Regions from separate parts of the Streptomyces sp. NPDC028289 genome, predicted to be linked through region 2. Evidence: riboswitches for the same ligand, from Rfam matches in the RefSeq annotation. Region 2 holds a riboswitch; each other region holds the start of a gene.

Region 1 (7,531 bases), on a different contig from region 2:
CGCCGACGCACATGGTCGACAGGTCGGCGAGGGCGGCCCGGCCCGCCGTGCCGAGATGGGCGTCGACGATCGGTTCGAGCGCCGGGTCGGCCTGGACGAAGCCGTTGACCGCCCAGCCGAGGGCGCCCGCCAGGTCGCTGCCGTCGATGGCCGCGGTGACGGCGGTGAGGTCGGCGGGCGGCGCCCCGGCGTAGGTGCCGGAGAGGGTGATGTCCGGGGCGTAGGCGGGCTGCAGCTCGGCGGCCGCGGCGGTGGCGCCGCCGCCCTGGCTGTAGCCGAACAGGCCCACGCGCGAGGCGGCGGTGACCGAGGCGCCGGGCAGGTTCCGGGCGGCGCGTACGGCGTCCAGGACGGCGTGGGCGCCGTCGAGCCGGTTGACGTAGGTGTGGAGCCGGTCCGTGGCGCCGAGTCCTACGTAGTCGGTGACGACGACCGCGACGCCCTCGGCGAGCAGCCGGTAGATCGACAGGTCCTCGTACCCGACGGACACGGTCCGGCCGTTGAGGAGCAGCGGGTACTGCAGGCCCATGGAGGCGGCGCACTGGTCGCCCTGTCCCATGGTGCCGGGGGCCAGCGCGACCAGCGGGCGGGCGCCGGGGCCGAGCCAGGGGGCGGTGGGCTCGATGTAGGCGCCGGTGACGGCGACGGGGTCGCCCGCCGAGTCGGTGGGCCTGTACATCAGGCGGGTCGCGGTGCCCGGCAGCGGGCCGGACAGGCTCGGCAGGCTCAGGGCCAGCGGGAGGGGTTCGGTGCGTACGAGGGATCCGTCGGCCGTGGGGAGGGTGGCAGGCGGGTCGTAGAAGGCGGGGATGGTGACGCCCCGGGAGACCTCCGCCTGGGAGGCCGTGGCCTGCAGGGTCTGGAGACAGAGGCAGGCGGCAGCGGCGACGGCGGTGGCCACCAGACGGACACGGACAGGCATGGGGAACCTCCTGGACGTGCTGGACGTGGGAGGTGCAACGGACGTCCCCGGAGCGGCCGACGGGGCGGGTGCGGTTTACCCGACGGTAACGAGCCGTGCATTACCGGCGGTAGCAGTCGGTAGGTTACGGTTCAGTAATATGACGGTAGGTCAACAAAAAGCGCTGGGCGGGCTCGGCAGCGCGGAGCACGACGAGATGCTCCCCACGTTCGAGCCCGCCCAGGACACGCTGACCGGTAGGTGAGAGGGGTCAGACCGAGTTCCGCCTGGTGCGCCAGAGCAACGCGGCCCCGCCGGCCAGCAGCAGGCCGCCGAAGACGGCGGGCCACAGGTGGGCGCCGGTCTCGGCGAGACCGCCCTGGACGGCCTGGGGTTCGGTCTGGGGCTCCGTCCCGGAACCGGTGGCCGGGGTCTCCTGGCCGGCCGGGGCGGCGACCGCGGTGCCGGTCGGCGCGGCGGAGTCACCGGCGGTCGGTGCCTCGGTGTCGGGCCGCTGCGTCGGCTCGCTGATCACACCGCCGCCCGACGACTTGGTGGTCGACGTCCTCTTCGGCGACGCGGTCGCGTAGACCCTCGGCAGCCCGGTGCCGCCGGAGCCCGGAGCGGTGGCGGTGGCGGTGGCGGTCTGCGTGGCCGGGGTGCCGACCGGTGGCTCGGACGACGGCTGCTCGGTCGCCGGCTCGGACGGCTCGGCGCTCTGCGACTCGGCCGGCGGCGTGACCGGGCTCGCGGTCCCGCTCGGCTCGGACGGCTCGGATGGCGCCGCGCTCTGCGACGGCGGCTGCTCGTCGGCCCCGGCCCCGCAGGTCCGGCCGGAGTTGATGCAGTCGACCATCTTCCGCATCAGGCCCTCGTCGAAGACGTTGATGAAGTCGCCGTGGTCGGTGACCGGCTTGTGCAGCTGCTCGGGGAACGAGTCGACCGCGAACAGCGGGACCGTACGGCCGCCGTCCTGGAGGCTCGGCGCGTCCACGGCGTAGACGATGCGCTGCACCAGCTGCGGGATGGCCTGGAATCCGGCCGGGCAGCTGCCGTCGGGGGCCTCGAACGCCACGTGGGTGCGGTGGTTGGCGCTGTCGATGTTCCGGCCGTCCCAGCAGCTCTGGAACCTGAACGTGCGCACGACGTCGCTGCCCGAGGGGCAGAGCGGGTACTTGTCCTTGAGCTGCCGGTTCTCGTAACCGGTGCAGCTCCAGGAGGCGTTGGCGTTGGCCGGGCCGTTGACAAACGCCTTGGCGTCACCGGTGATGATGCGCAGCAGCCGCGGCATCTCGGTGACCTTGGAGGTCGGGTTGCCCTCGAAGGTCAGCGTGACCTCCTTCGCCGTGACGATCTGCCCGGCGTTGCCCTCGGTGCCGCCGCCCGGCTTGTCGGCGTCCCGCTCCTGCTTGCCGTTCTGCAGCCGCAGCACGGGCCAGTAGTACGTGGACTTGTCACCCTGGTCCGCGCAGCTGGTGTCGGCGTTCGCGAGGTCCTGGTCGCTGGCGAAGGCGTTGTTGGACTGGTTGCCGATGTAGTCGTGGAAGTGGTGGGCGCCGTTGGAGACCCCGGGCGCGACGATCACGTTGTCCGAGTTGAACAGTCCGTTCGCGTTGACGCCGCAGCTGGAGCTGAAGGTGCCGCTGGAGCCGCCGGGCCGCTCGGCCGGGGTGGTGACGTCGGGCTGGACGGAGGTGATGTCCGCGTAGTCGGCGGCGACCGGGCCGTTGCCGCCCTGGCCGCCGGCGCCGGTGCCCTGGCTCGGTGCGGCGCTGCCCTGGCCGCTCTGGCTCGGCGTGGCACCGCCCTGCGGTGCCGCTGACTGCCCGTCACCCTGGTTCGACGAGCGCAGGGTGCAGGCGGCGAGGTCGTCCAGGCCCTGCGGACGGTCGCCCTCGCGGCCGATGGCTTCGGCGATGCGCTGGAGCGACGCGGACCGCTGCTCCTTCAGCGGGCCGATGATCGCCTGGTCGGCGAAGGCCGGGTTCTGCTCGATCTCGGCGGCGTGCTCGGTGAGTTGCTGGTAGGCGACGGCGATCTGCTGGTCCATCCGGGCGAGTTCACCGTCGACGTCGGCCCGGGCCCCGTCCGGTACCGAGGTCAGCCGGCTGCCGACGTCGGGGCAGTAGACCGTGGGCGCGGACAGCACCTGGCCGGTGGCGACCTGCCCCTGCTGGTCCCCGCCGCCCTCGGTGGCCGAGGCATAGACGTTCACCGCCACCAGTCCTGCGCCGCCGAGCATCAGGGCGACCGCTGCGAAGGTCGCGCGCTGTGCGCCGGTCGGGCGTCTGCGCCTGTTGCGTCTCAAGGTCGTTCCCCTGTGTCGTGGGCGGCCGGGCATGGAAATCCCCCGCCCTATACGGCTCACGGCACCACCGCGTTCAACAGACCCGCGAATTCACGGTGACCTCACAGGAAGCGGGTGTCCCGGAACAGGAGGAACGCGACCGACGGCAACGCCCCGGTGACCCTGCGAATGCAATGGATGCGCGCGAAATGCCGTTCCGTACGGTCGAGTTCCGAACGCTACGACGAACATCACAAATACGTATCGGACATTAGCCACTTCAACCTTCACACGAGTGACACAAGTTGGCTAAGTTGACGGGCAAGCCGCTCGGCTCCCCCCGGCGAATCCCGTCGGGCCGCGCGGCCTCCGCCGAGTCCGGTGCCCCTCAGGGGCGGATCCGGAGCCGGGGACCCAACCGAACCACTGGGGTGAATCGGCCGCCGTCCGCGAGGACAAGGGCCGTAGGGCATGCCTTCCGGATTCCACCGCCCGAACCCGACAGCTAACCCGGTAGGCGGAGTACGGAAGGAGCACGACCCCTCAATGGCGCCCGAGAGCCGTGACGAGGTTCGACAGCGGATCGACAGCCTCTACGACCAGGCCGAGAACGCCACCGGGAACTACAACGCCACGCGTGCGTTGAGCGGGGGCTCGCGCTCACGCGGTGTCCCGCTGTTCAAGCGGCCCCGGCGCGACGACCCGGGCCTGGACAACATCGCCCGTGAGTGGTTCGAGGGAGCACGTTCGAAGCTGGGGCCGAGCGTTCCGGCCGCGCTGCCCACCGACCGGCAGCCCGCCCGCCCCGGCCCGCGCCGGCCCGTCAGCGCCATGGCCGCCGACCTGCTCGGCCAGCTGGAGGACTCCGGCCCGGCCCGGCTGGAGCTGACCGCGGGACCGTCCGCGCAGAGCGAGATCGAGGTCGTCCGTGAACTGCCGGCGCGCCCGAAGCTGGAGCTGACGGCGGGGCCCGCCGCGGCGCTGCCCGCGGGGTCTTCGGGTGCGCCGCGGGCGCTGCCCGCCGCCGGGCCGCAGCGGCCCACGCCGGGTACCTCGAAGACCAAGAACCAGCTCAAGCTCGCCAAGGCGCGCGAGGTGCTGTCCCAGCGCACCGGGCAGCGCGCGATCGCCGCCCTCGACGCGGCCCCGGCCCCCGCCGCCCAGGCCGCTCCACCGGCGCCCAGCCCCTGGCCGACGCCCGAGCGCCAGGCCCCGGCGCAGCCGTGGCAGGCTCCCGCCGCCGGCATACCGAACCAGCGCTCCGGCAGCGGCTCCTTCCGGACCGACTCCCCCGCCGCCACCCGCGCGCTCCCGGCGGTGACCGAGACGGGCGGCATCCCGATCGTGTCCCCGTCGGACACCGGGACCTTCCGCATCATGACCCCGGGGGGTGCCGACAGCGCCCCGACCCGGGCCTCGGCGGACTCGGGCGGCTTCCGCGTCATGACCCCGGGCGGCTCGGGCGGCGGAACCTACCAGAGCGCGCCCGCCATGGACGCGGGCGCCGCCCAGGCCCCGGCACCGTCCCCGGGGGACACCGGCTCCTTCCGCATCATGACGCCGGGTGCCACGGGTTCGTTCCCGATGCCGACCCCGGCCGACGCGGGCGCCTTCCCGACTGCCGACCCCATGGCGAGCACGAGCGTCCTGCCGACCGTGGACCCCATGGCGAGCACGAGCTTCTTCCCGACGGCGGCTCCCACGGACACGGGCGCGTTCCCGACCACCGCCCCCACGAACAGCGGCGCCTTCCCGACGGCGGCGCCCGCCGTTCCCGCGGCCGCTCCCGCCCCGGCCCCCGGCCCGATGGACCCCGGCGGCTTCCGGGTCATGTCGCCGAACGCGGCCGCCGCCTACCCGGACGTACCGCCGGTCACGGCCGACACCGCCTACGGCATCGGCGCGTACACCACGGCGGCCCCCGCGGCGCCCATGGCCGCCATGCCACCGGCCGCTCCCTTCGCCGCGGCCCCCGCCGCCGACATGTCCGGCGCCTACGCGGCTGGCCTGCAGCCCGCCGACGATGCCTACGCCTACGCCTACGCGGCAGGCATGCAGCCCGCCGACGGTGCCTACGCCTACGCGGCCACCATGGCCATGCCCACGGCGATGGCAGCGCCCGCCGCCGCGATGCCCACGCCGATGCCCGCGCCGATGCCCGCGCCGGCGGGGGCACCGATGGCGGCCCCCATGGCAGCACCCGCGGCGGCACCGATGGCTGCCCCCATGGCAGCGCCGATGGCGGCACCCCCGGCCCCGGCGATGGCCGCGGCGCCGATGGCCATGACCGCGGCGCCCGAGGCGATGGCGGCGCCCGCGCCGGCCATGGCGATGACCGCCGCCGCCCCGGCCCCGGTCTTCACCGCCCCGCTCCCCACCACGCCCCTGCCGACCGCACCCCCGCAGGTCCCCGCCCCGGCGCCCACCGCAGCCGCGCCCGGCGCCTACGCCGAACCCGGTGCCTTCGTCCAGCCGGGCGTCGGGGCCGAGCCGGGCAAGGCCATGAAGGCGCTGGCGTTCGCCCGGGAGCAGATCGGCCGGCCGTGTGTCTGGGGAGCCACCGGGCCGGGGGCGTACGACGCCTCCAGCCTGACCCAGGCCGCCTGGCGCGCCGCCGGTGTCACGCTGCCGCGTACCGCGCAGGAGCAGACGCTGGCCGGCACGCCGATCACGCTGGCCGCCGTCGAACCCGGTGACCTGGTCTTCTTCTTCGACGACGACAGTCACGTCGGGATCTACGCGGGCGGCGGCACGATGGTGCACGCGCCGAGCCCCGGGGCGCTCATCCGCGAGGAGTCGATCTACAACGCCGGGGAGTCGGCGATCCACCGCGTGATCCGCCCGGCCTGACCCCCCTGTGCCCCCCGGCCGTCGGGCTCAGACCCTCCGCCGCCGCGTGCGCCAGCTCTCGTGGTGGTCCAGGAGGGTCTCCTCGACGGGCCGGTAGGCAAGACCCAGTTCGTGGACGCTGCGGCCGTTGTCGACGCGGAAGCGGATGCCGAGGTGCTTGCGTATGTAGTCCTGGGTGAGGCCGAAGAGCGGGCCGAGGACCCGTACCGGGCCGTGCGGGAGCGCGGTGCGCGGCAGGCGTGGGTCCCAGGGGTGGCGGGTGCGGATGATCCGGGACATCTCGTGGAACGACGTCATCGTCTCGTTGGCCACGATGTATCGGCCCCTGGCCACCGGGTTCTCCGCCGCCGCGATGTGCGCGTCGGCCACGTCGCGGACGTCCGCGGTGGTGAAGCTGAAGTCCGGGGCCCCGTAGCAGAAGTAGCCCTTGAACAGCTCGTCGAGCAGGAAGAGGCTGCCGGACTCGGAGGCGGGGGTGAGGGAGGGGCCCAGGATCAGGCCGGGGTTGATCGAGACCATGCGCCAGCGGTCCTGGGCGGCTTCGGCGTCCCAGGCGGCGCGCTCGGCGACCGTCTTGGCGTAGTGGTAGGGGTTGTCCACCACCGTGCTGGTGGTGTTGAAGTACTTCTCCGTCAGGACCTCGCCGGCCATCCCGCGGACGTCGGCGTAGTCGCCGAAGATCGCGCCCACGGTGGAGGTGAAGACCAGGGTATCCACCTCCGGCGTGCGCTCGACGCTGCCGAGCACGTTGCGGGTGCCGAGCAACGCCGGGTCCACCACGTCCCGTTGGCCGTCCCTGATCCGCTCCGGCATCAGGAACGGCGAGGCGACGTGGAAGACGGTCGCGCAGCCATGGAAGGCCGTGTCGAAGGAGCCGTCCGTGAGCAGGTCGGCCTCGAACAGGGTGAGCCTGCCGGGGAAGGCCTCCTGAAGCTCCCACAGGGGCCGTACCTTCGCCGCGCGGGACGCGCGGCGGACGGTCGCGCGCACCCGGTACCCGCGCTCCAGCAGCCGCCGTACCAGATGGCTCCCGACGAACCCGCTGCCGCCGGTCACCGCGACGGTCGTCTCCCCGCGTGCCTGCACGCCCTCACCCCTCGCCCTCCGGCCACCGCGCCTCGGTGCGCCGCAGAGGACAGGGTGGTGCATGCGCCGGGCACCCGCCAAGCACCGGGAGGCCGCGATGACGTCCGGGACGCCATAAGCCGGACCCGACACACGTCATAAGATCGGCTTATGAGGTCATAGAGCGGACCCGCGTACTAACTTAGGACTGCCTTAGTTTAGGCTTCCCGTTCGAGATCGATTGTCCTCACTCGAAGGGAACCTGATCATGCCGCGCCCCCTGCGGGTAGCCATCGTCGGAGCCGGCCCCGCCGGGATCTACGCCGCCGACGCCCTGCTCAAGTCCGGGGTGGCCGCCGAGCCCGGCGTGTCCATCGACCTCTTCGAGCGGATGCCCGCCCCGTTCGGCCTGATCCGCTACGGCGTCG
Region 2 (7,531 bases):
GTACTTGGTGAGGCGGCGCAGGGGCGTGTCGAGGATGTACTGCGTCTGGATCTCCGACAGCGAGAAGCGCTCCATCAGGCGCTCCTTGGCCTGCGCGCTGTTCTCGCTGGAGCGGATCAGCCGGATGACCTCGTCGATGTCCACGAGGGCGGTGAGCAGGCCCTCCACCAGGTGCAGCCGGTCACGGCGCTTGCCGCGGCGGAACTCGCTGCGCCGGCGGACCACGTCGAAGCGGTGGTCCAGGTAGACCTCGAGCAGTTCCTTGAGGCCCAGGGTGAGCGGCTGGCCGTCCACCAGCGCCACGTTGTTGATGCCGAAGGACTCCTCCATCGGCGTCAGCTTGTAGAGCTGCTCCAGGACCGCCTCCGGCACGAAGCCGTTCTTGATCTCGACGACCAGACGCAGGCCGTGCTCGCGGTCGGTGAGGTCCTTGACGTCGGCGATGCCCTGCAGCTTCTTGGCGTTGACCAGGTCCTTGATCTTGGCGATGACCTTCTCGGGGCCGACCGTGAAGGGCAGTTCGGTGATGACCAGGCCCTTGCGGCGGGCCGTCACCGTCTCCACCGCCACCGTGGCCCGGATCTTGAAGGTGCCGCGGCCCGTCTCGTACGCGTCCCGGACGCCCTCCAGGCCGACGATGCGGCCGCCGGTGGGCAGGTCGGGGCCGGGGACGTGCTTCATCAGCGCGTCCAGGTCCGCGTTCGGGTAGCGGATCAGGTGCCGGGCGGCCGCGATGACCTCGCCGAGGTTGTGCGGCGGCATGTTCGTCGCCATGCCGACGGCGATGCCCGACGACCCGTTCACCAGCAGGTTCGGGAACGCGGCGGGCAGCGCCACCGGCTCCTGCTCCTGGCCGTCGTAGTTGGGCGCGAAGTCGACCGTGTCCTCGTCGATCGACTCGGTCATCAGGCTGGTCGCCTCGGCCATCCGGCACTCGGTGTACCGCATGGCGGCCGGCGGGTCGTCGTTGCCCAGCGAGCCGAAGTTGCCGTGGCCGTCGACCAGCGGGACGCGCATCGAGAACGGCTGGGCCATGCGCACCAGCGCGTCGTAGATCGACGAGTCGCCGTGCGGGTGCAGCTTGCCCATGACCTCGCCGACCACGCGCGCGCACTTCACGTAGGCGCGGTCGGGGCGCACGCCCATCTCGTTCATCTGGTAGACGATCCGGCGGTGCACCGGCTTGAGTCCGTCGCGGGCGTCCGGCAGGGCGCGCGAGTAGATGACCGAGTACGCGTACTCGAGGTAGGAGCCGCGCATCTCGTCCACGACGTCGATGTCGAGGATTCTCTCCTCGAACGAGTCGTCGGGCGGCGGGGTCTTCGTGCTGCGGCGGGCCATCGCTGCCGGCTCCTTGCTCATGCGTGAACGGGATCTGACGCGGACCATTGTGGACCGCGGCACTGACAACCCGGGCCAGGACCCGGTCTCCGCGGCCCGCCCCGGTGCCCGGAGGCCGCCCGGAGCGCGGCCCGGACATTTTCGAAGGCGGGTCGGACGCAGGCTACGCGATCCGTCCGCGCGATCCGCTGTGGGCGTACGTCGTGCGGGAACTTCGCCCGGTCCCCGCACGCTTGCATACAGTGGCAGGACCGGCAGAAAAACCGCGGTTCGGGACCGCTTCCGCGAGCGAAGGGACGTACATGCCCATGGGTCACACGACCACGGCCGAGACAGGCTCCGGGGGCCTGGCAGCGACCGAGCACCGCTTGGCCAACGGTCTGCGCGTGGTGCTCTCCGAGGACCACCTGACCCCGGTCGCGGCGGTCTGCCTCTGGTACGACGTCGGTTCCCGGCACGAAGTCAAGGGGCGTACCGGCCTGGCTCACCTTTTCGAGCACCTGATGTTCCAGGGCTCCGCCCAGGTGAAGGGCAACGGCCACTTCGAGCTCGTGCAGGGCGCCGGCGGCTCGCTCAACGGCACCACGAGCTTCGAGCGCACCAACTACTTCGAGACCATGCCGGCCCACCAGCTGGAGCTCGCGCTCTGGCTGGAGGCCGACCGCATGGGCTCGCTGCTCGCCGCCCTCGACGACGAGTCCATGGAGAACCAGCGCGACGTCGTCAAGAACGAGCGCCGCCAGCGCTACGACAACGTGCCCTACGGCACGGCCTTCGAGAAGCTGACCGCGCTCGCCTACCCGGAGGGCCACCCCTACCACCACACGCCGATCGGCTCGATGGCGGACCTGGACGCGGCCACCCTGGAGGACGCGCGCGCGTTCTTCCGCACCTACTACGCGCCCAACAACGCGGTGCTCTCCGTCGTCGGCGACATCGACCCGGAGCAGACCCTCGCGTGGATCGAGAAGTACTTCGGCTCCATCCCGGCGCACGACGGCAAGCCCACCCCGCGCGACGGCTCGCTGCCCGACATCATCGGCGAGCAGCTGCGCGAGGTCGTCGTGGAGGAGGTCCCCGCGCGGGCGCTGATGGCCGCCTACCGGCTCCCGGAGGACGGCACGCGCGTGAGCGACGCGGCCGACCTGGCCCTCACCGTCCTCGGCGGCGGCGAGTCCTCCCGCCTCTACAACCGCCTGGTACGGCGCGACCGTACGGCGGTCGCGGCCGGCTTCGGCCTGCTCCGGCTCGCCGGGGCGCCCTCGCTGGGCTGGCTGGACGTGAAGACCTCCGGTGACGTCGAGGTGCCGGTCATCGAGGCCGCCATCGACGAGGAGCTCGCCCGGTTCGCCGAGGAGGGCCCGACGCCCGAGGAGATGGAGCGCGCCCAGGCCCAGTTGGAGCGCGAGTGGCTGGACCGGCTCGGCACCGTCGCGGGCCGCGCCGACGAACTGTGCCGCTTCGCCGTCCTGTTCGGCGACCCGCAGCTCGCCCTGACCGCCGTCCAGCGCGTCCTGACGGTCACCCCGGAGGAGGTCCAGGAGGTCGCCAAGGCCCGCCTGCGCCCCGACAACCGCGCGGTGCTCGTCTACGAGCCGCTGTCCGCGGAGTCCGCGGAGCACACCCAGGAGGCGGGGCGCGGCGAGGACCCGGAGCAGGAAGCGACCGTAGAGGCCGGCAACGAGAACGAGGAGACGGCCAAGTGACCGAGCTCGCCACCATGGACTTCCACCCCCAGCCGCAGCCGGGCGAGGCCAGGCCCTGGGCGTTCCCGGCCCCCGAGCGCGCCACCCTGGACAACGGCCTGACCGTGCTGCGCTGCCACCGCCCCGGCCAGCAGGTCGTCGCCGTCGAGGTGCTCCTGGACGCGCCCCTGGACGCCGAGCCGGCCGGCCTGGACGGCGTCGCCACGATCATGGCGCGCGCCTTCTCCGAGGGCACCGACAAGCACGCGGCCGAGGAGTACGCCGCCGAGCTGGAGCGGGCCGGTGCCACCCTCGACGCGCACGCCGACCACCCCGGCGTCCGCGTCAGCCTGGAGGTCCCCGCCTCCCGGCTGGCCAAGGGCCTCGGGCTGCTCTCCGACGCCCTGAGGGCGCCCGCCTTCGCCGAGAGCGAGGTCGAGCGGCTGGTCCGCAACCGCCTCGACGAGATCCCGCACGAGCTGGCCAACCCCAGCCGCCGGGCCGCCAAGGAGCTCTACAAGGAGCTGTTCCCGTCGACCGCGCGGATGTCCCGTCCCCGCCAGGGCACCGAGGACACCGTCGAGAAGATCGACGCGGCCGCCGTCCGCGCGTTCTACGACCGGCACGTCCGGCCCGCCACGGCCACCGCGGTCGTCGTCGGCGACCTGACCGGCATCGACCTGGACGAGCTGCTCGGCGAGACCCTGGGCGCCTGGCGCGGCTCCACCGCGCAGCCCCGCCCGGTCCCGCCGGTGACCGCCGACGACACCGGCCGGGTCGTGATCGTGGACCGCCCCGGCGCCGTCCAGACCCAGCTCCTCATCGGCCGCGTCGGCTCCGACCGGCACGACCGCGTCTGGCCCGCCCAGGTGCTCGGCACCTACTGCCTGGGCGGCACCCTCACCTCCCGCCTGGACCGCGTCCTGCGCGAGGAGAAGGGCTACACCTACGGCGTCCGTTCCTTCGGGCAGGTCCTGCGGTCCGCTCCCGACGGCACCGGCGCGTCCATGCTGGCCATCAGCGGCTCGGTGGACACCCCGAACACCGGCCCGGCCCTGCTGGACCTGTGGACGGTGCTGCGCACGCTCGCCGCCGAGGGCCTCACGGACGCCGAGCGCGACGTGGCCGTGCAGAACCTCGTCGGGGTGGCTCCGCTCAAGTACGAGACGGCGGCGGCCGTCGCCGGCACCCTGGCCGACCAGGTCGAGCAGCACCTGCCCGACGACTTCCAGGCCACGCTGTACCGGCAACTCGCCAACACGGGCACCGTGGAGGCCACCGCGGCGGTCGTGAACGCCTTCCCGGTGGACCGCCTGGTGACCGTCCTCGTCGGGGACGCGGCACAGATCAAGGAGCCCGTCGAGGCGCTCGGGATCGGCGAAGTCACGGTCGTCGCCGCCGAGTAGCGGCACGCGCGTGTGCGGAGCCCTGGTGACCACCCGGTCACCAGGGCTCTGGAATGTCCGAATTGGGGTGGAGGTTGCCTGTCTGCCCTGTGGGATGCGCGACAAAAACAGGGTTCCGTTTGAGCATTGAAGGCGGGCCCTCGTAGGTTCTTCCGGGCTGTCCGTCAGGCATCGCGCCGCGTCCGCGGCACCGGACAGCCATCGCCGAGTCCCCGTACGGCGCGAGCCAGGGGAGCCGGGGACCCACGCAGTCCCTGGGGTGAATCGGGCGCCCGCGCGTGTCGCGAGGGGGCCCGTAGGAGACCTTCCTGCTCCGAACCCGTCAGCTAACCCGGTAGGCGAGAGGGAAGGAAAGGACCAGCCTCTACATGGCGTTCATGTGCGCCTCCGGGAAGCACCGTCGTCCCGGCCGGGTGAAGCGCACCACCGCGCAGGCCGCCGGTATCGCGGCCCTCACCACCACGGGTGTCATCGGCACCGTCTCCGCCGCTCCGGCGCTCGCCGCCGAGAACTCCGTCGAGCAGACCGGCCTCACCCCGGTCATCACGATCAGTGACTCCGTCGCCGAGCAGATCGACGCCCAGGCCGCCGCCCAGAAGGCGGTCGCCGAGCGCAAGGCGGCCGAGGAGGCCGCCCGCAAGAAGGCCGCGGAGCAGGCCGCAAAGGAGCGCGCGGCCAAGGTACGCGCCGCCCGCGAGGCCGAGCGCAAGCGCCTCAACACCTTCGTCGCGCCGATCAGCGACTCCTACGTCTCCACCGGCTACAAGACCGGCGGCTCCCTGTGGTCCTCGGGCGCCCACACCGGCATCGACTTCCACGCCGCGAGCGGTACGGTCGTGCACGCCGTCGGCACCGGCACGGTCGTCTCCACGGGCTGGGGCGGGGCGTACGGCAACGAGATCGTCATCAAGATGGCCGACGGCATGTACACCCAGTACGGCCACCTGTCGTCCATCGGCGTCTCGGTGGGCCAGAAGGTCACCCCGGGCCAGCAGATAGGTCTGTCCGGCGCGACCGGCAACACGACCGGCCCCCACCTCCACTTCGAGGCCCGCACGACCCCCGAGTACGGCTCCGACGTCGACCCGGTCGCCTACCTCCGCAAGCACGGCGTGAACGTCTGACGGGAGCGGGACGGGCGTCGCGCCGGGACCGACGTGGTTGCGGTGCGTGCCAGGGGTGCGGGTGTGTCGTGGCCGGTCGCGCAGTTCCCCGCGCCCCTTTCAGGGGCGTCACGCGCAGCGCCCCTGAAGGGGCGCGGGGAACTGCGCGAGCAACCCCCACGCGCCCGCACCCGGCCACCGAGGCGAACCCGGCATGGCAACACGCTGCCAGCCCGGCGACAACCCGTGAGATCTTCCGAAGCCCCGGCCTCAGTGCCGGGGCTTTCGTCGTTTTCGTGCCCCCGCTGTCCAAAATATATCCCTGGATTCCGGCCCCCCGTCGGAAATTCCGGCTCATTGCAATAGAGTCACGGAACGGGCGCCACTCGGCGGCGTTTCACGGGGATTAAGGCGGAGGTCGGACATGCGTATTCCGGCGCACTCGGTATGCACGGCGATCCGGGACGACATCGTCGCGGGTGTCTACGAGCGCGGCAGCCGGCTCACCGAGGAACTCCTGGCCCGCCGTTACGGGGTCTCGCGCGTCCCCGTCCGTGAGGCCCTGCGCACCCTGGAGGCCGAGGGCTTCGTAGTGACGCGCCGGCACGCGGGCGCGTGCGTGGCCGAACCGACCGAGCAGGAGGCCGCCGACCTGCTGGAGATGCGCATGCTCCTGGAGCCGCTCGGCGCCTCCCGGGCCGCCCAGCGCCGCACCGAGGCCCACCTCAAGGTGCTGCGCGGACTGGTCAGGCTGGGGCAGGAGCGGGCCAGGCGGGGCAACAGCGAGGACCTGCGCTCGCTGGGCGGCTGGTTCCACGAGACCCTTGCGCAGGCCTCCGGCAGCCACGCCCTGACCTCGACGCTCACCCAGCTCCGCCACAAGATCGCCTGGATGTACACCGTGGAGACGCCGGCCAACCCCGTGGAGTCCTGGACGGAGCACGGCGCCATCGTGGACGCCGTGGCGCGCGGCGACGGCGACCGCGCCCGGGCGATCACGGCCCTGCACACCGAGCGCTCGACGGTCTCCCACCGGCTGCGCTTTCCCGGCGCCACCGAACGGGCGAACGGCGTGAGGACTTCGCAACACCCCGTAAACATGTCGGGCCTGCGGCATTAACACGCGCGCCGTATACAAAGAGGTGTTATTCGGCGGGGGCTGTTTTCCGTGCCCGAATTCACGCGCGCCAGGAATTAGCGGTCGCGCTTCTTTCGTGTGCGCGCGGTAAAGCCGGGCGTCCGGGTCTTCACAAACTCCGGGACGGGGTCGTCGTAAAGCCATGGGCGGCCCCGTCGCGAAGTCATGTGCGGCTGTCATGGAATTGCGGCATGTGACGGCCGGCCCGGGTGGGGCGGCGGGAACGCGGCGAGGCCGCGCCACCCCCGAGGGAGTGGCGCGGCCTCGGACCGTGCGGGCGTCGGGCGCTCAGACGGTCTCGGGGAGCTCCTCGAGACCCTCGGCGACCAGCTTGGCCAGGCGGTCGAGGGCGGCGTCGGCGCCCTCGGCGTCGGAGGCGAGGACGATCTCCTCCCCACCCTGGGCGCCCAGCCCCAGGACAGCCAGCATGGAGGCCGCGTTGACGGGGTTGCCGTCGGCCTTGGCGATCGTCACCGGGATACCTGCGGCCGTGGCGGCCCGGACGAAGATGGAAGCGGGGCGGGCGTGGAGGCCCTCGGCCCAGCCGACGTTGACGCGGCGCTCAGCCATGTGATGCTGCCCTTCGGTGTTCAGGGTTGTCTAGACCAGTTTCCCATATCGTGAAGCATGCCCGGAGGGCGCGTGAACCCCTCCGGGTGTGTCGTCGGACCGCGGCCTCGGTCCGACGTCCGTCCTCCACAGACTGCCTCGCGCCGTTGTCGGACGCGAGCCGTACTCTGGGGCCCATGCAGACCCCGGCGGACCCGCAGGACCGGCACGAGTACCCGTCCCACTGGGAGGCTGACGTGGTGCTGCGCGACGGGGGTACCGCGCGCATCCGGCCCATCACCGTTGATG
Region 3 (7,531 bases), on a different contig from region 2:
AGGCTCGGCGGGTTTCGAACTGAAGTCGGACTCCGGGGAGTCGTTCACGGCCCGTGCGGTCGTCGTCGCCACCGGCCTGTCCGGGCTCGCCCGCCTCCCCGCCGAGCTCGCCGAGGCGGGCGCCGACGGACCCGCGGGACCGGTCTCGCACAGCTCCCAGCACCACGACCTGACCCGTTTCTCCGGCAAGGACCTGATCGTCGTCGGTGCCGGGCAGTCCGCGCTGGAGACGGCGGCCCTCGCCGCCGAGGCAGGCGCCCAGGTGCGGGTGGTCTCGCGAGGGCGCGGCAAGGTCGCCTTCGGCGCCCCGCCCTGGGACCAGCCGAAGCTGCGCCCCGAGTCGCCGTTCGGCCGTGCCTGGTCCCTGTGGGCCCTGAGCTACTACCCGCACCCCTACCGCTACCTCCCGGCGCAGGCCCGCCACTGCCTGGTCCGCCGGGTGCTCGGCCCGCTCGGCGCCTGGTGGCTGCGCGACCGCTTCGAGGGCAAGGTCGAGGTCCGCGAGGTCGCCGCCGTGACCGGCGCCGAGACCTCCGCAGGCGCCCCGGTCCTCACCGTCCGCACCCACGACGGCGGCACCGACCGCCTCACCGCCGACCACGTCATAGCCGCCACCGGCTATCGCGTGGACACCGCCGCGATGGACTTCCTCGGCCCCGGGCTGCGCACTCGTCTCGCCGTCACGCGCGGCGCCCCGAGACTCGGCGCCGGATACGTCTCCTCCGTACCCGGCCTGTACTTCACGGGCCTCCCGGCGGCCGCGTCGTACGGTCCTGTGATGCGGTTCGTGTGCGGTACGGAGTTCGCCTCTCCGCGCCTGGCCAGGCACCTGGCTGCGGCCCACGTCTGACACCCCGGGGCCGAACCGTCACCCGGCGCCCGCGAGGTACAGCCCCAACAGCCCCTGCACGCTGTCCAGTTGCACGGCATCGCCGTCTCCGTCGAACCAGAGTCCGAGCCATGGGACCTCTTCGACGTACAGCGCACCGCCGGCCGGGCCCCGGGGCAGTTGCCGGGCATCTCGGAAAACATCACGCCCGCTACTGACAGCGGCCCCATCACGGAGACGGCGGGCGCCACTTGAGGCCGAAACGCACGGTGAGTCCCCGGGCCGTGCTGTCCGTATTCTCTGATCATGGTCGCACCCTCCCCGTACTCACTGATCGCCACCGACCTGGACGGCACGCTGCTGCGCGGCGACGACACCCTCTCGGAACGGTCGCTCGCCGCGCTCGGGCGGGCCGGCCGGGCCGGAGCTCAGCACCTCGTGGTGACCGGTCGCCCGGCCCCGAGAGTGCGCCCGCTCCTCGACGACCTCGGCTGCACGGGACTCGCGGTCTGCGGCCAGGGCGCGCAGGTGTACGACGCCGGCGCGAACCGGCTGCTGTGGTCGGTCACCCTGGACCGGGAGCTGGCGGAGACCGCACTCGGCAAGATCGAGGCCGAGGTCGGCCAGGTGTACGCGGCGGTCGACCAGGACGGCGTGGACGGGCTCACGCTCATCGAGCCGGGCTATCTGATGCCCCATCCCACGCTGCCCGCGCTGCGCGTCGCCCGGCGCGACGACCTGTGGTGCGCGCCCATCAGCAAGGTGCTGTTGCGCCACCACACCCTGACCGACGACGAACTGGCGACGACCGCCCGCTCGGTGGTCGGGTCGCTGGCGACGGTCACGATGTCGGGGCCGGGGACCGTCGAACTCCAGCCGTGCGGGGTGACCAAGGCGACCGGGCTCGCGCTGGCCGCCGACCGTCTGGCGCTGAGCCCCGGGCAGGCCATCGCCTTCGGCGACATGCCCAATGACATCCCGATGTTCGAGTGGGCGGCCTACGGGGTGGCGATGGCCAACGCCCACCCCGAACTCAGGGCGGTGGCCGACGAGATCACCACGTCGAACGAGGACGACGGCATCGCCGTCGTCCTCGAAAGACTCTTCGGCTGACGCGGAACGTCGATCAGTACGCGCCGTGGACGTTGTCGATCGAGCCGTACCGCGCGGCGGCGTAGTTGCAGGCGGCGGTGATGTTCGCGACCGGGTCGTAGATGTCGAACGACGTGCCGTCCACGTGGTACGCCTTGAACGTCGGGTCGATCACCTGGAGCAGGCCCTTGGACGGGATGCCCTTGGCCGCGTTGGAGTCCCAGAGGTTGATGGCCCGCGGGTTGCCGGAGGACTCCCGCATCAGGTTGCGGTATATGCCGTTGTAGGTGCCCGGGATGTGCTTCTCCGCCATGATCGCGAGCGACTCGCGGATCCAGCCGTCGAGGTTGTTCGGGTACCCGGCGAGGGTCGTCGAGGCCGTCGTGGTGGAGCCGGCGGCGGACGCGGTCGTGGCCCCGATGAGCGGGAGGGCGAGGACGGCGGCGCCGGTTCCGACGACGGCGAGCGTGCGGACGATGCGGTTACGGCGGGGACGGCGGTGCTGAACGGCAGCAGGCATGGCGAAGTTCCTCTCCGTCGCCTGCGAGGTGAGCTGTCGGGTTCGGGCTCGGGGAGTGCCCGGCCACATCGCCCGAAGGCGATGAGGCTTCACCCCTAGCCGTTCCGGAACGACGTCTGTTCTCTGACGTCGGCCGTCCGGTCCGGCGACTTACCTGGGTCTCCCGCTCCTGCCGTGCGAATGAACTCGTCGATGGGTCACTACGGGCGGCGGCAGGATTCGGCGTCCGCCCGGCGAGCCGGAACGTATGCGAGAGCACATGTCCGAAACAAGAGGCTGATTCACACAACGTGCTGATTGACCTTGATCTGTGCCGTATGGGGCACTTGATCCTTTGCTGCCGCCAACCCTCAACTGGCCCACGGGAAAAGGAAAGGAAGGGGCGCCCCGCAGGCCGTACAAGCCTTGCGGCATTCGGGCCCGCGTGACCTACTTCACGAATTCGCAATAACGGCAAAGCGGACATGATGGATTCACGGAATCCGCCTTTTTCATGGTTCAACAGAAAACTTCACCACTTGCATTCCCGTGGAATGCCCCCTGCGGGGGCGCTTCCGACGGCCCCGATGTGAGCATTTTCGGCGAATAGTCCAGAAGTGTCGGATTAGGTATATTTCCGGCATGTTCTCCGTCGACCCCTCCGTCAACTTCGGAAGCCTCGGCTGTGCGCGCGTGTCGTCGGGCATGCCCAACGGGGAGGTCGAGGCGGATGGTTGACGGGGCCCGGCATCGAGCGTCGTTGCGTGCGCGCGTGATTCTCGTCACGTTGAGACAGGGGAGGCGCGGAACCGGTAATCCCCGGTGCGCGTGTCCAACGCGAGGGCGGAACCTCCCCTGTGGTGTGCGTCGTTGTCATGGCGGCGGCCCCGGGCGAGGCTCGAACGTGTCGACGCTCCGTGAGCCGACGGGGTGAGGTGCGGGCGCCACACGCGCGCAGGGATGCCGTTCTGCCGGCCGAGGAAATGACGGTCAAGGAGATGCGGATCGAGAGGACGTGGGTCAACGGAACGCGGAGCTCGACGTGCGAGGTCTCGTGGAGGAGAGCAGACGAGCGTGGACGGGGGCGAGGTGTTGCCGTCCGTGCATGGTGTGCCCCTGCGGGCATGGGTGGGCGGTGGAAGGGGTACGCCCGGGCAGGTGACGTCGGCCGGGGAGGTGTGGTGGTTTCCGGGCGGCGGTCATCCGGAGGGTTCGCCGCCGGACGGGCCCTCGGGCGCCTCGCCGGATCCGGACCCGGCGCGGAGCCCGGTGCGGGACACGGCCTGGGCCTCGGTTCGGGACAACTGCCCGCACTTCCTGTTAAGTCAGTGGATGTCAGGTCGTATCGGCTGATCAAAAACATAACGGTCGTGATCCGATAGCGCCCGGGGTGTAACCGTGGGCGCTATCGGTGATCGAAACCTGACCGGATACGCTGACTTGAGTGATGGCAGCGACCTATCGACAAACCGTGTAATCGCCAGTAGACACCAGCAGACAGGAGACCCCTCGTGACCGTCGTCGGGCCGTTCGGGCTGAGCGTGCGGGACCAGGCTCTGGAAGCCGATGTCCAGGCCGGATTGACGGCTGTCGAGGAAGGCTTGCTAGACGCCACCAAGAGCGAGGTCCCGTTCATCACGGAGGCCGCGCAGCACCTCGTGCGGGCCGGGGGGAAGCGGTTCCGCCCGCTGCTGGTGATGCTCGCCGCGCAGTTCGGCGACCCGTACGCCCCCGGTGTCGTGCCGTCGGCCGTCGTCGTCGAGCTCACCCACCTGGCCACGCTGTACCACGACGACGTCATGGACGAGGCCGCCGTGCGCCGCGGTGTCGACAGCGCCAACACCCGCTGGGGCAATTCGCTGGCCGTCCTCACCGGAGACTTCCTCTTCGCCCGCGCCTCCCAGATCCTCGCCGACCTCGGTCCCGAGGCGGTCCGGGTCCAGGCCCTCGCGTTCGAGCGCCTGGTGACCGGTCAGATCCTGGAGACGGCAGGCCCGTCGGACGGCCGGGACCCGGTCGAGCACTACCTCGACGTGCTCAGCGGCAAGACCGGCTCGCTGGTCGCGGTCTCCTGCCGCTTCGGCGCGATGCTGTCCGGCGCCGACGAGACGGTCGTCGACGTTCTCACCCAGTACGGTGAGCGGCTCGGCGTCGCCTTCCAGCTCGCCGACGACGTGCTGGACATCGCCTCCGACTCCCACGAGTCGGGGAAGACCCCGGGGACGGACCTCCGCGAAGGCGTGCCCACGCTTCCGGTGCTGCGGCTGCGGGAGCGGGCGGCCCGACTGGGGCTGGCCGAGGACATCGCCCTGTGCGAGCTGCTGGACTCCGACCTCACGGACGACGCGCGGCACGCGGAGGCCCTGGCGGCGCTGCGGGCGCACCCGGCGCTGGAGCAGGCCCGCCGGGACGCGGTTCGGTACGCGGAGGAGGCGCGGGCCGCGCTGGGTCCGCTGCCGGAATGCGACCCGAAGGTGGCACTGGTGGAGCTGTGCGACGCGGTGGTGCACCGAGCCGGCTAGCCCTCCGGCCGGCGTTGCGGGCTCCGGGCTCCCGGAAAGCAGCCTCCGTGTGACTCAGGTCACATTCTTGGACTGAGTCCAATCCGGGACGTGTTCCGTACTTCTCCGCAGAAGCCGACGCAGGGGGCGTCGGCTGACACAGGGGGAGAAAACGGAATCATGGTCATCGAAGCAACGCGCCGCAAGAGCCTCGTCGCCGCTGCCATCACCGTCACCGTCACCGCTCTCGGCTGTGCCGCCGTCCCGGCGTCCGCCGCCACCGGCCACAGCCACACCAGCCACAGCTCCACCACCTCCGTCGTCCTCGCCGCCAGCCTGCGCGGTGCCAACGAGGTGCCCGTCGCCGGTGGGCCCGCCGTCGGGGACAAGGACGGTGCCGCGCTGGAGTTCATCCAGGTCAAGGGGGACAAGGTGACCGTCGCCGTGACCTGGCGCGGCACCGGCAGGCCCACCGACCTGCACATCCACCAGGGCGCCAAGGGAACCAACGGCGGCGTCAAAATCGACTTCGGGAAGCTGCTGAAGAAGGCCAGGGGCCACAGTGTCGCGGGCAGCGTCAAGGTCACCGACAAGGCCCTGCTCGCGCAGCTCACCACCGACCCCGGAGCCTTCTACGCCAACCTGCACACCGCCGAGTTCCCCGGTGGAGCACTCCGCGGCCAGCTGCACGCCGTCACCACGGTCTCCGACCTCAAGGGCGGCTTCCAGGCCTCCGTCGTCACCGGCAAGCAGATCTACGAGTGCAAGCCCGCCGACGGCGGCGGCTACGCCTTCGCCCAGCGCGACGTCAGCGCCAAGCTCGGCGGCGGCATCCGCCACTCCTTCGTCGCACCGAACTCCGGTACCCCGCAGTGGGCCGCACCCGACGGCACCGCGGTCACCGGAGCCGTCCTGACCAAGACGGCGAACGGCACCGGCAACATCCCCGAACTGGACCTCAAGACCACCCGGTCCGGCAAGAAGCACGGGCTGCTCGCCCGCACCGGCGAGATCCTGCGCCTCAACACCGTCGGCGGCGTCGCTCCGGCCGGCTCCTGCACCCCGGGTGCCGTCGTCGGCGTCCCCTACCGGGCGGACTACGTGTTCGTGCAGCACTGAGCCGACACGGCACGTGAACTGAGCTGACACGGCACGTGGCAGGAGCAGGCCCGGCACGTGACAGGAGGCGTCTTCGCGGCACGACCCCTACGGGTCGGGGGAGGCGCCTCCGCCCTTGTGTCATACCGCAGGTGTACGCGGAGTTGGCTCCGTGGTCTGACGCTTGTCCGCCCCCGATTTGGTGAGATGGAAACCACGGAAATCACCACCACTCACCGATTCGGGTGAGAATGGCGGCTCAGGGTGGGACACGTGCGAGGACGGCCGCCGCCGACGACGGAGGTAAGGCACACATGGCACCGTACGAATCCGACGACAGCACGGGGGCCACGCAGGCCGACGGCGAGCTGCGCGACGAGATGCGCGCCGAGCGACGGCGCAAGGCCGCACGATACGTCGTCCCCGTCGCGGTGGTGGGCGTGGCCGCAGCCACCATCGGCCTGGTCCCGGCACTCGCCGACTCCGGCGACCCCGACCTGCCGAAGATCACCGCGCAGGAGCTCATCGACAAGATCGCCAAGTCGGACGTGCAGCAGTTGTCCGGCACCGTGAAGATCAGCACCGACCTCGGCCTGCCCGACCTCGGCGGTCTGGAGAGCAGCCTGATGTCCGGGGCGGCCCAGGGCGGCGGCGACGGCTCGTCCGCCGACCCGACCAGCAAGCTCACCGAGCTGGCCTCCGGCACGCACACCCTGCGGGTGGCCGCCGACGGCCCCGAGAAGCAGAAGGTGTCGGTACTGGAGAGCGGCGCCGAGTACAGCCTCATCCACAACGGCACCGACGTGTGGGGCTACGACAGCAAGTCGAACGAGGTCTACCACTCCACCGCCGCCGACTCCGGCAAGGCCGAGCAGCACGAAACCCCGGCCACCCCCAAGGACTTCGCCGACGAGGTCCTCAAGTCGGTCGACGACACCACGTCGGTGACGGTCGACGGCACCGCCCAGGTGGCCGGCCGGGACGCCTACCGGCTCGTCGTCAAGCCCAAGCAGTCCGGCACGACGGTCGGCGCGATCAGCATCGCGGTGGACGCCAAGACCGGTACGCCGCTGAAGTTCACACTCACCCCGTCGAGCGGCGGAGCTGCCGTCGTCGATGCCGGCTACACCCAGATCAGCTTCGCGAAGCCGGCCGTCTCCACCTTCGACTTCACCCCGCCCAAGGGCGCCAAGGTCACCGAGGGCGACAAGGCCGGCAAGGCGGGCGGGGCCGATGAGGGCACCGGGACGGACCAGGGCGGCAAGGCCTCCGAGGCGCCCGGCCACGGTTCCGCCAAGGACCTCGACAAGTCCGGCTTCGACGTCCTCGGCAAGGGCTGGAACTCCATAGCCGTCCTCGACACCGGCAGCAAGGGAGGCGTGCCCACCGGCTCCGCTTCCGGCAGCGGCGACCTGAGCGGCTTCCTCGGCTCGCTCGGCGACCCCGTCTCCGGCAAGTTCGGCAAGGGCACCGTCTTCTCCACCCGGCTGATCAACGCCCTGATCACGGACG

The links. Region 2 has a riboswitch for cyclic di-AMP ahead of ACZ4UV_RS42295 (M23 family metallopeptidase). Riboswitches for the same ligand answer to the same signal wherever they lie in the genome.
Region 1: linked by a shared signal. The riboswitch ahead of ACZ4UV_RS30445 (C40 family peptidase) and the one ahead of ACZ4UV_RS42295 (M23 family metallopeptidase) in region 2 are both predicted to bind cyclic di-AMP.
Region 3: linked by a shared signal. The riboswitch ahead of ACZ4UV_RS15030 (transglycosylase SLT domain-containing protein) and the one ahead of ACZ4UV_RS42295 (M23 family metallopeptidase) in region 2 are both predicted to bind cyclic di-AMP.

The regions. Positions count from the first base shown of each region.
Region 1 is NZ_JBVHTI010000006.1:269,815-277,345, reverse strand. Features, by position in the region: gene ACZ4UV_RS30455 (lipase family protein) at 1-922, opposite strand, end outside; gene ACZ4UV_RS30450 (DUF1996 domain-containing protein) at 1,173-3,143, opposite strand; cyclic di-AMP (ydaO/yuaA leader) riboswitch at 3,549-3,724, shown strand; gene ACZ4UV_RS30445 (C40 family peptidase) at 3,735-6,038, shown strand; gene ACZ4UV_RS30440 (NAD-dependent epimerase/dehydratase family protein) at 6,066-7,124, opposite strand; gene ACZ4UV_RS30435 (FAD-dependent oxidoreductase) at 7,372-7,531, shown strand, end outside.
Region 2 is NZ_JBVHTI010000009.1:559,242-566,772, reverse strand. Features, by position in the region: gene ACZ4UV_RS42310 (DNA gyrase/topoisomerase IV subunit A) at 1-1,341, opposite strand, end outside; gene ACZ4UV_RS42305 (M16 family metallopeptidase) at 1,644-3,047, shown strand; gene ACZ4UV_RS42300 (M16 family metallopeptidase) at 3,044-4,432, shown strand; cyclic di-AMP (ydaO/yuaA leader) riboswitch at 4,625-4,788, shown strand; gene ACZ4UV_RS42295 (M23 family metallopeptidase) at 4,801-5,556, shown strand; gene ACZ4UV_RS42290 (GntR family transcriptional regulator) at 5,960-6,655, shown strand; gene ACZ4UV_RS42285 (HPr family phosphocarrier protein) at 6,962-7,243, opposite strand; gene ACZ4UV_RS42280 (bifunctional acetate--CoA ligase family protein/GNAT family N-acetyltransferase) at 7,420-7,531, shown strand, end outside.
Region 3 is NZ_JBVHTI010000003.1:203,792-211,322, forward strand. Features, by position in the region: gene ACZ4UV_RS15020 (FAD-dependent oxidoreductase) at 1-850, shown strand, start outside; gene ACZ4UV_RS15025 (HAD family hydrolase) at 1,136-1,942, shown strand; gene ACZ4UV_RS15030 (transglycosylase SLT domain-containing protein) at 1,956-2,441, opposite strand; cyclic di-AMP (ydaO/yuaA leader) riboswitch at 2,445-2,643, opposite strand; gene ACZ4UV_RS15035 (polyprenyl synthetase family protein) at 3,932-4,942, shown strand; gene ACZ4UV_RS15040 (CHRD domain-containing protein) at 5,102-6,040, shown strand; gene ACZ4UV_RS15045 (LolA family protein) at 6,334-7,531, shown strand, end outside.